Regions from separate parts of the Cryobacterium sp. MP_3.1 genome, predicted to be linked through region 1. Evidence: riboswitches for the same ligand, from Rfam matches in the RefSeq annotation. Region 1 holds a riboswitch; the other holds the start of a gene.

Evidence for each region. A riboswitch is a leader RNA that binds a small molecule or an ion and turns the genes downstream of it on or off. The one in region 1 is predicted to bind thiamine pyrophosphate.
Region 2: another riboswitch for thiamine pyrophosphate. It lies ahead of thiM (hydroxyethylthiazole kinase); the one in region 1 lies ahead of RCH12_RS09215 (ECF transporter S component).

The regions. Positions count from the first base shown of each region.
Region 1 covers NZ_JAXCHV010000011.1:40,581-45,669, forward strand. Annotated here, with positions in the region: gene RCH12_RS09195 (LLM class flavin-dependent oxidoreductase) at 1-229, shown strand, start outside; gene RCH12_RS09200 (hypothetical protein) at 258-875, shown strand; gene dinB (DNA polymerase IV) at 960-2,243, shown strand; gene RCH12_RS09210 (hypothetical protein) at 2,253-2,579, shown strand; TPP riboswitch at 2,663-2,771, shown strand; gene RCH12_RS09215 (ECF transporter S component) at 2,879-3,481, shown strand; gene RCH12_RS09220 (ABC transporter ATP-binding protein) at 3,492-5,054, shown strand; gene RCH12_RS09225 (energy-coupling factor transporter transmembrane component T family protein) at 5,051-5,089, shown strand, end outside.
Region 2 covers NZ_JAXCHV010000026.1:8,135-13,223, reverse strand. Annotated here, with positions in the region: gene RCH12_RS14400 (MFS transporter) at 1-128, shown strand, start outside; gene thiD (bifunctional hydroxymethylpyrimidine kinase/phosphomethylpyrimidine kinase) at 100-996, opposite strand; gene thiE (thiamine phosphate synthase) at 993-1,634, opposite strand; gene thiM (hydroxyethylthiazole kinase) at 1,631-2,449, opposite strand; TPP riboswitch at 2,441-2,541, opposite strand; gene RCH12_RS14380 (hypothetical protein) at 2,575-2,841, opposite strand; gene RCH12_RS14375 (isocitrate lyase/PEP mutase family protein) at 2,974-3,774, shown strand; gene RCH12_RS14370 (alpha/beta fold hydrolase) at 3,812-4,681, shown strand; gene RCH12_RS14365 (ABC transporter ATP-binding protein) at 4,716-5,089, opposite strand, start outside.

The DNA.
Region 1 (5,089 bases):
CGCCCTGCGCTCGGCCAGCGCCAGCCGGGCTGACTTCGCGGCGGCGATGCCCGAGAGCTGGGTCGATCAGCTCGCGGTGGTCGGCACCGCCGCATCCGCTCGCCGCCGCATCGATGAGCTGCACGCCGCCGGAGCCACGAGCGTTGTCCTCATCCCGGCCGGTCCCGACCCTGTGAAAGCGCTGGAGTCGCTGGCGACGGTCCTGTCGGTCCGGGCGGGTGCCGCCTAGGCTGACACCAAAGCGAAGGAGCAGACTCATGGGATTTCTCGATCGCCTCCTGGGCCGACCCGAACAACCGGAGCCGGCCCGCACCGCGCCGGCCCCGCAGCGCACCGACGACGAGATCGCCGTGGAACGCTACCGGTACCTCTTGCGCACCGCACCGCCGGAGACCATCGAACAGGTGCACACCGAAGCGTTCAGCAAGCTCACCGACGAGCAGCGCGACCTGCTCTTCCAGCAGCTGACCGAGAACGCGATGGAGGGTGAGCGCCCGGCGAACGCCGAACCGGCCACCCTGGCTAGGTCCGCCACCCGGGCCGAACTCCGCCAGCCGGGCACCCTGGACCGGGTCTTCGGCGGCGACCAGGCCGGCGGCCGGCAGGGCCCCGGCTTCGGCAGCATGCTCGGCGCCTCCCTGCTCGGTACCGTGGCCGGCTACGTCGTCGGCTCGGCACTGGTGGGTGCGTTCCTGCCCGATATGGGCGGCGAGGGGGATGCGGCCGGTGACGGCGGCACCGACCCGGGCGCCGAGACCACGGCGGACTCCGGCGATTCCGGCGGCGATTTCGGTGGTGACTCCGGCGGCGGTTTCGGTGGTGACTCCGGCGGATTCGGCGACTTCGGCGGCGGTGGAGATTTCGGCGGTTTCTAGCTCGATGCCGACCCCCTCTGCCTGTACTCTCGAAGGTAGCTTCGAGTTGATTCCGGCCCGAGCGGCAGAAGGGTGTGGTGCGGCGTGAGCAGGCAGGATGGCAGCGACCGGCAGACCACCGGCGCCGACGTCGACGACACAACCGCCACCATGCTGCACATCGACATGGATGCGTTCTTTGCGTCCGTCGAGTTGCTCGACCACCCCGAACTCGTGCACCTGCCCGTCGTCATCGGCCACCGCTCCGGTCGGTCCGTGGTGACCGCAGCCAATTACGTCGCCCGCAAGTACGGCGCCAATTCGGCCATGCCGATGGCCATCGCCCTGCGCCGCTGCCCGGCCGCCATCGTGCTCGAGCCGCACATGGGCCGGTACGTGGAGGTGTCCCGCCAGGTGATGGGCATCTTCACCGACATGACGCCGATGGTCGAGCCGCTCAGTATCGACGAGGCGTTCCTGGATGTCGCGGGCGCCCGGCGTGTGCACGGTTCACCCGCCGAGATCGGGCGGGAGATCCGCGCCCGCGTGTTCGCCGAGACCGGACTCACCTGCTCGGTCGGCGCCGCGTCAACCAAATTCGTGGCCAAGCTCGCCTCCGGACGGGCCAAGCCCGACGGGCTGCTGGTGATCCCCGCGGAGGACACCATCGCTTTCCTGCATCCGCTGCCCGTCGGCGCCCTCTGGGGTGTGGGCGCCAGCACCGAACAGACGCTGCTGGGGCTCGGGCTGCGGCACGTGAGGGATATCGCGCACGCCCCCCTCGAGATGCTGCAGCGTGCCGTCGGCGTCGCCAGTGCGCACAAATTGCACGATTTGTCCTGGGGCATCGACCCGCGCACGATCAACCTCGAACGCGAGGAGAAAAGCGTCGGCCACGAGGTGACCTTCGAGCATGACGTCACCGATGTCGCCCGGTTGCGCAGCGAACTCCTCCGCCAAGCGGATGCGGTGGCCGCCAAGCTGCGCGGCAACGGCCTCGTCGCGCGCACCGTGGTGCTCAAGCTCCGCTACGCCGACTTCAGCACGGTGACCCGGTCGCGCACCCTGGCCGAGCCCACCAACGTGGGCCGGCGGATCTACGAGGAGGTCGCCGCGAGCTTCGACGTGCTCGCCGCCCGCGGAATCCGGGTGCGCCTGATCGGGGTGCGGGCCGAGCAACTCGGCTCCGGCGACGGCGCCGGCATGGGACTGTGGGACGATGACGACGACTGGCGGGAAGCCGAACTGGCCGTGGACACCGTCACCGCCCGGTTCGGTCGGGGGATCGTGCGGCCGGCCTCGCAGCTGGGCGGCGGGAGCGCTCCGAAGCGCGATGTGCATCCGTTCGGAACACCGAACGCCGCGACGCCGCAGGGGGAGGGGGAGTAGCCTCTCACCATGACTAATCTCGCCTTGAAGCTCGCAGAAAACGCACGATCCATCGGCGTCAGGTCGGCTTACGGAGACCCCGTGCAGATCGAGGGCGTCACCATCGTTCCGGTGGCCCTGGTGCAGTACGGCTTCGGCGGTGGCGGCGAAGGTGACGAGTCCGCGGCGGCCGGCGGTGGCGGCGGTGGCATGGCCATCCCGATCGGCGCATACGTGAAGTCCGGCGGAGCGGCCCGCTTCGAACCGAATGTGATTTCGCTGCTGGCCGTCGGCATCCCCTTCGTCTGGGTCGCCGGCAAGGCCATCGCGCGGATCATCCGCGCGCTCAAGCGCTAGCACCCGCAGCGAGATCGTCGCGCGCAGAAAATGTCGCGCGACGACGTGCAGTGCCCGGATGCGCCCGGGGAGTTCTATACTCGAAGCTGAACACGGGAGTCCGGTGAACCGGGCTGAGAGGAAGCTACTTCAGCTTCGACCGTCGAACCTGATCTGGATCATGCCAGCGCAGGGAGGCTTCTCAATCCCGTGCCCAGTATTCCTCTACGGAAAGGGCACGTACAGTGCACGCGTCAATCAACACCCAGTCTTCCAGGACTTCGTCCGCCGCCACTCCCGCCACGTCGCGTAAACCGCGGGTGCTGAAATGGCGGGTCGTCGACATCGTCGTGGCCAGCGTCATCGGCGTCGCCAGCGGCGTGATCTTCTGGGCATGGGGCCTGGCCTGGTCGCCGCTGAGCGCGCTCCTGGCCTTCACCCCCGGGCTCGAAGGGCTCCTGGCCGGCGGCTGGCTGTTCGCCGGGGTGCTCGGCGGGCTCATCATCCGCAAGCCCGGTGCGGCCGTCTACACCGAGGTCGTCGCCGCCGTCGTCTCGATGCTCATCGGCACCCAGTGGGGCTTCTCCACCCTGATCTGGGGTGTCGTCGAGGGGCTGGGCGCGGAGATCGTGCTGGCCCTGTTCGTGTACGCCAACTGGCGCCTGGGCGTCGCCCTCCTGGCCGGCGCCGGCGCCGGCATCGCCGTGGGTCTGCTCGACACCACCTTCACCAGCTACGCGGCCCTCGACATCGGGCCCAAGATCGTCTACCTGGTTTCCGCCGTCGTCTCCGGCACAGTGCTCGCGGGGCTGCTGTCCTGGCTGGCAGTGCGCGGACTCGCCCGCACCGGCGCGCTGAGCAGGTTCGCCGCCGGTCGCGAATCGGGCCGGACCGACCGGGTCGACACCCAGCCCGCCCGGTGACCCGCACCGGATGCCCGCTCCGCGTCGCCGAGGCCCGGCCGTGACAGGCGCCAGGGTCACGGCCTCCGGCTGGGGCTGGCGGCACGCCGGCCGGTCCCGCCCGGCGGTCTCCGGGCTCGATCTCGACATCCGCCCGGGGGAGCGGGTGCTCGTGCTCGGACCCAGCGGCGCCGGCAAGAGCACACTGATGCACGCTCTCGCCGGTGTGCTCGGCGATGACGAGGACGGCGACGAGACCGGCGAACTCCTCATCGACGGCCGCCGCCCCAGCGCGTCCCGCGGCCGGGTGGGCCTGGTGCTACAGGACCCGGACTCCCAGGTCGTGCTCGCCAGGGTGGGCGACGACGTCGCCTTCGGCTGTGAGAACCTCGCCGTTCCGCGCGCCGAAATCTGGCCGCGAGTCGGTCAGGCCCTCGCTGACGTGGGCCTGGACCTGCCTCTGCGCCACCCGACCAGCGCGCTCAGCGGCGGCCAGAAGCAGCGCCTGGCCCTGGCCGGGGTGCTGGCCATGCGCCCGGGCCTGGTGCTGCTGGACGAACCCACCGCCAACCTCGACCCTGACGGTGTCGTCGAGGTGCGCGACGCCGTGCTGCGCTCCGTGGAGGCGTCGGGTGCGACCCTCATCGTGATCGAGCACCGCGTCGCGGTCTGGGAGCACGTCGTGGACCGCATCGTGGTGCTCGACCCGGCCGGGGGCATTCTCGCCGACGGACCCACCGACAGCGTACTCAGCGCCGAAGGGGAACGGCTCGCCACCGCCGGAGTGTGGATACCCCGGTTCCCACCCGCGACGCCCGACCGGCGCCCCCGCTCCCACGCTCCCGGCGCGGAGGTCCTGCTCAGCGCCGATGACCTCGCCGTCGGACGGGTGCCGTTCGCCCGCAGACAGGCCGTCGTCGTCGCACAGGGCCTCGACCTCGCCCTGCACGCCGGCACGGCCACGGCTCTCACCGGACCCAACGGCACCGGCAAGTCGACTCTCGCGCTCACCCTGGCCGGGCTTCTCGCCCCCGCCGGCGGGCGGTTGACCGCAACGGATGCCCTCGCCGCGGGACTCGGGCCGCTCCCGCACCGATGGCGTTCCCGCGACCTGCTGGCGCGCATCGGTACCGTCTTCCAGGACCCCGAGCACCAGTTCCTCGCCGGGAGCGTGCGTGCCGAGCTCACCATCGGCCCCCGCGCCCTCGGTCTGGCCGGGGCCGAGCAAACGGAGCGAGTGGACGCGCTGCTGCACAGACTGCGGCTGGACCACCTCGCCGACGCCAACCCGTTCACTCTGTCCGGCGGCGAGAAGCGTCGGCTGTCCGTGGCGACGGTGCTGGCGACCCGGCCGCGGCTGCTCGTGCTCGACGAACCCACCTTCGGGCAGGACTCCCGCACCTGGGCCGAGCTGGTGCGCCTCCTCGCCGAACTGCTGGACACCGGCACCGCCGTCCTGGCGGTCACGCACGATGAGCAGTTCGTGGCCGCGCTGGCGGATGCGCGCCTCACCCTGGTGCCGGGAACCGGGCCGGCGAGTGGCCGTAGCGTGACCGCCGGGCTGCGCGCGCCCGCCGGAAGGGAGGCGTCGTGAGCCTGATGACGCCGGAGATCCGGCCCAGTGCGATC
Region 2 (5,089 bases), on a different contig from region 1:
CGGCGTTCGCACTGGCCGTGACCATTTTCGGCGAAACCTACTGGGGCATCCTGGGCATCGTGCTGGTGCTTGTCATCGGCTTGCTGTTGTTGCTGCCGGTCAAGGCCCGGCAGAACCAGATGGGCTGAGCCCTCCCGGCGGTGGCTCCGGATGCGTTCCGGCCGCCGCCCAGAGCGCGTGGAAGTGGTTGATCGGGCCGTGCCCGCCGCCCACCTCGAGCCGGTCGGCGGAGGCCACGCTGTCGCTGAGCCAGGCCTTCGTCTCGGTCAACGCCCGCGGCCAGTCCCGGTGCCGGGCCGCCAGCGTGGCCAGGGCCGACGACATCGAACAGCCGGTGCCGTGGGTGTTCACGGTGTTGATGCGCGGCGCGGAGACCTGCACGATGCGGGCCCGCCCTGGCTCGGTGCCGGCCGCGTCGACGAGGGCATCCGGGCAGGCCGGACCGGCCAGGTGGCCGCCCTTGACCAGCACCCGGGTGCCGCAGGCGCGGGAGAGCCGCTCGCCCTGCTCGAGGGCCGCTGCCCAGTCGGCGGCCTCGGGTTCGTTCACGAGCACGGCCAGCTCGGGCAGGTTCGGGGTGACCAGGTGCACCAGCGGCACCAGGGCGCGGAGCGCGGCCTCGGCGGACGCGTCGAGCAGCCGGTCGCCGCTGGTGGCGATCATCACCGGGTCGAGCACGATCACGGATGGCCGCACCCGGGCCAGCCACGCGGCCACGGTCTCGATGAGGTCGGCCTGGCCGAGCATGCCGATCTTCACGGCGTCGATGGTGACGTCGTCGCTGACCGCGTCGAGCTGTTCCACGAGGAAGGACACCGGTGGGATGTGCACCGAACGCACCCCGCGGGTGTTCTGGGCGACGAGCGCGGTGACCACGGCCATGCCGTAACCGCCGTTGGCGGCGATGCTCTTGAGGTCGGCCTGAATCCCGGCGCCGCCGGTGGGGTCGGTGCCGGCGATGCTGAGCACCCGGGGGATCTCCCTCGGCCCGGTCATCGGGTCCACTCCCGGTGCAGGGCGCTGGCGGCGGCACGGGCATCCGGAGCGGCGCAGACGGCCGACACCACGGCCACCCCGGCGGCCCCGGCCCGGCGCAACGGCCAGACATCCGCGAGCCCGATGCCGCCGATCGCGACGCAGGGCAGCGCACTCGTGGCGGCCAGCGCGGCGAAGCCGGGCACCCCGAGCACGGGCGGATGGTCGGGTTTGGTGCTGGTGGCCCGGATGACGCCGACGCCCAGGTAGTCCACGGTGCCGGCGGGCAGCGCGAAGACCCTGTCGAGCTCGGCCGGGGTGTTGGCGGTGATGCCCACAATCGCGTCGGAGCCGACCCTGTCGCGCACTCTGGCCACGGCTTCGTCGCCCTGGCCCACGTGCAGGCCGTGCACGGCGGCGCGCTCGGCGAGCGCCCGCAGGTACACGTCGACCCTGTCGTTGACGACCACGGTGGCGCGGTCACCGACCGCGTCGGCCACCTGCAGCAGCAGGCGCAGCACGTCGTCGTCCGACCCGGTCTTGTCGCGCACCTGCACGGTGGTGATGCCGCCGGCGACGGCGTCGATCACGGTTCTCAGCACGCCCCTGGCACCGCACAGGGCGGTGTCGGTGACGAGGTAGAGCGAGAGATCGCTCACGCCAGCCGCGCCCGGTCGATGACGGTGGCGCCGTCGAGGGAGTGCAGCCGGTCGAGGAAGTGCGCCGCGAAACTGCCCGGCCCGGCCGCGTCGGCGGCGGCGAGTTCGGCGGCGACGGTGTACAGCAGCGTGGCGGCGGCGGTCGCGGCGAGCGTTGCGCCGGGTTCGTCACGGTCGACGAGCGAGAGCACGGCGGCGGTCACCGCGCCGAGCGCGCATCCGCCGCCGGTGACCCGGGTGAGCAGCACGTGACCGTTGGCCACCCGGATGGTCTGCGAACCGTCGGTGATGAGGTCGACCGCGCCGGACACGGCTACGCTCGCTCCGGTGCTGCGGGCGAGCAGGGCGGCGGCGTCGGCGGCGCCCTCCGGCGAGTCGGTGGCGTCGACGCCTCGGCCGCCGGTGCCCAGCTGGGCCAGGGCGATGATCTCCGACGGGTTACCGCGGATGGCCGTGGGCCGGAAGTGCAGCAGCTCGCGAGCCAGCCCGGTGCGCACCGGCAGCACGCCGATCGCGACGGGGTCGAGCACCCAGGGGGTGCCGGCGGCGTGTGCGGCCGACGCGGCCTCGAGCATCGCACTGCGCTGCTCGGCGTGCGGGGTGCCCACGTTCACCAGCACTCCGGAGGCCACCCCGGCGAACGGTCCGGCCTCGGTGGGCACGTCCACCATCGCGGGCGCGGCTCCCAGGGCCAGCAGCACGTTGGCGGTGAAGTTGGTCACCACCGCGTTGGTGAGGCACTGTACGAGAGGTTGGCTCTCGCGCAGACGGCCGAGCAGATGGGCAGCATTCTCTGGTGTCAGACGGATGGTCATCCGGGACATCCCTTCGCTAGTACGAACTAGATCAGGTTCAACGGGTGTTTTCTCAGCCCCGGCCGTTTGGCAGGGCACCCCGTGTCACTACCGAAACCCTAGCGGCCGGATTGTTCACACCCGGACTAGTAGTCGAAATCGTCGACGGCGAACCACGGCACCGGCACCGCCGGGTCCAGAAGCGCGAGCGGATCCACCTCGAAGGTCTCCAGCACCACGCTGACGCCAGGTGACACGAGCGCCTCCACACCGACATCGCCGACGACGGGTAGCCTGACCATTCCGCCACCCTGCCGGACGGCGGCCGTGAGGGCTGCTACGAGCGCGGTCACGTCGCACGAGCTGCGCAATCGGAACAGGCGCTCGCCGACCGTGAGGGTGTGAGCCTGCATGACATCTCCCTCGGTGTAGATCTCACGCTAAGACCAAAGCGGCGACGTGTATACACGGTTGACAGCGCTGCGTCTTTGTCTTTGTCTGAAACCCTCCAGCGTTTACACCGGCGCACCCGGCACACTGGACCGATGACAACCACACTGCTGAACAAGGCCGAACTCCTCAACGCCCTGCACGTGCCCGGCACGCCACTGATCGTCACGAACGTGTGGGACGCGATCACCGCCAAGATCGTCTCCGAGACCCCGGGCGTGAAAGCCCTCGCCAGTGCCTCGCACTCGGTGTCCAACGTGCGCGGCCTGCCGGACGGCGAGGGCCTCACCGTCGACGAGGCCATCATCGCCGCCCGCATTATCACCGGAGCGACCGACCTGCCCGTCTCGGTCGACTTCGAGAAGGGCTACGCGGCGGATTCCGCGGGGGTCGCCCGCAACGTGCGCCGCCTGATCGAGGAGGCCGGGGCCGCCGGCATCAACATCGAAGACTCCGTGGGCGCCACCAAGGCGCCGCAGTTCGACATCCCCACCGCGGCCGCCCGGGTCGCCGCGGCGCGGGAGGGCGCCGAGGCGGCCGGGGTGCCGCTGGTGATCAACGCCCGCGTCGACACCCTCGCGGGCGGCGGCGAGTGGGCCGAGGCCGTTCAGCGTGCCAACGCCTATCTCGACGCCGGCGCCGACGTGATCTTCTTCCTCGGCCTGAGCGACGAAGACAAGGTCAAGCGCGCCCTCGACGAGGTGAACGGCCGCATCTCCGTGATCGGGAACCCCGGCGCCGTTCCCCTGGCCCGGCTGGCCGAACTCGGCGTCTCCAGGGTCAGCTTCGGCCCCGGTACCCTCGGCCTGGCCCTCGCCGCGTTGCAGCGCGCCGCCGCCCAGCTCACCGCGCTTGGCGATTACCCCGACGACCTCGGCTTCCCCTTCGAGCTCTAACCCGGCCTCAGCGTGGGCGGCTCGGTACGGTGGGGTCATGCCCAGCTTCGCGTCGCACGATGAGACCGTTCTGCACTACGACGTTCTGACCCCGGATGCGGCGGGCGCGCCTGAGCGCCCGCCGCTGGTCGTGCTGGCCGGCGGGCCGGCCCGGCATCCGGAGTACCTGGGCGATCTGGCCGGGCTCACCCGCCTGCGCACCCTCGTGGTGCTGCACCAGCGGGGCGTGGGGGCGTCGTCGCCATCGCCCACCGCGCCCGCCGCATCCTGGCCCGCCCTGGCCGACGACGTCGAGGCGCTCCGCCGGCACCTGGGGCTGGCCGAGATCGAGCTGCTCGGCCACTCGGCCGGCACCCGCGTCGCGCTCGCCTATGCGGCCCGCCACCCTCATCGGCTGGCGAGCCTGTGCCTGCTCACCCCGCCCGCGCAGTGGCTCGTGACCGTCCCCGACGACAGCTCGCACATCATCACGGGGCACCGCGCCGAGCCCTGGTACGCCGATTACGTCGCGCACCGGATCGCGGCGACGGCGGCGAAGACCGCCTCCGACCTGAACCACCTGTTCCCCTACCTCGCCCCGATCGCCTGGTCGCGGTGGACGGCCCAGGCCCGGGAGCACGAGGCGACCGGCGCCTGGCATCCCGCGGCGCAGGACCTGTTCTTCGCCGGGGCCGACCCGGCGGGCATCCTGATCGGCCTGGCGCAGGTGCACTGCCCGGTTCTGGTGGTCGCGGGCGCCGACGACGGCCTGACCGGGCTGGCCCCGGTGCTGGCCGTCGCGGACCTGTTCACGAACGGTCGTGCAGTGACCATCGCCGGCGCCGGGCACTACCCGTGGGTGGAGCAGCCGCAGGCGTTCACCGCGGCGCTGGCCGGTTTCTACCGGCGCCCGGCGGACACGGCCTAGACCCTCCGACGCCGGCCGCCGCGGGGCGCGGCCGTCAGAGCGGGGTGGGATCGAACAGCACGTGAGAGCGGCCCGTCACCGCGTCCTCGGCGACCCGGGCCCGCACCCCGTAGACGTCGCCGATGAGCTCGGGCGTGAGCACGTCTCGCGGGCTGCCCCCGGCGACCGCGCGTCCGTCCTGCAGGACAAGCACACTGTCGCAGAAGGTGGCCGCGAGATTCAGGTCGTGCAGGGCCACGATCGCGGTGACCGGCAGGTCGGCGACGAGGGCCAACAGCTCCAGCTGATGCCGGATGTCGAGGTGGTTGGTGGGCTCGTCGAGCAACAGCTCGGTCGGCTCCTGCGCGAGAGCCCGCGCGATGTGGGCGCGCTGGCGCTCCCCGCCCGACAACGTGCGCCAGAGTCGGT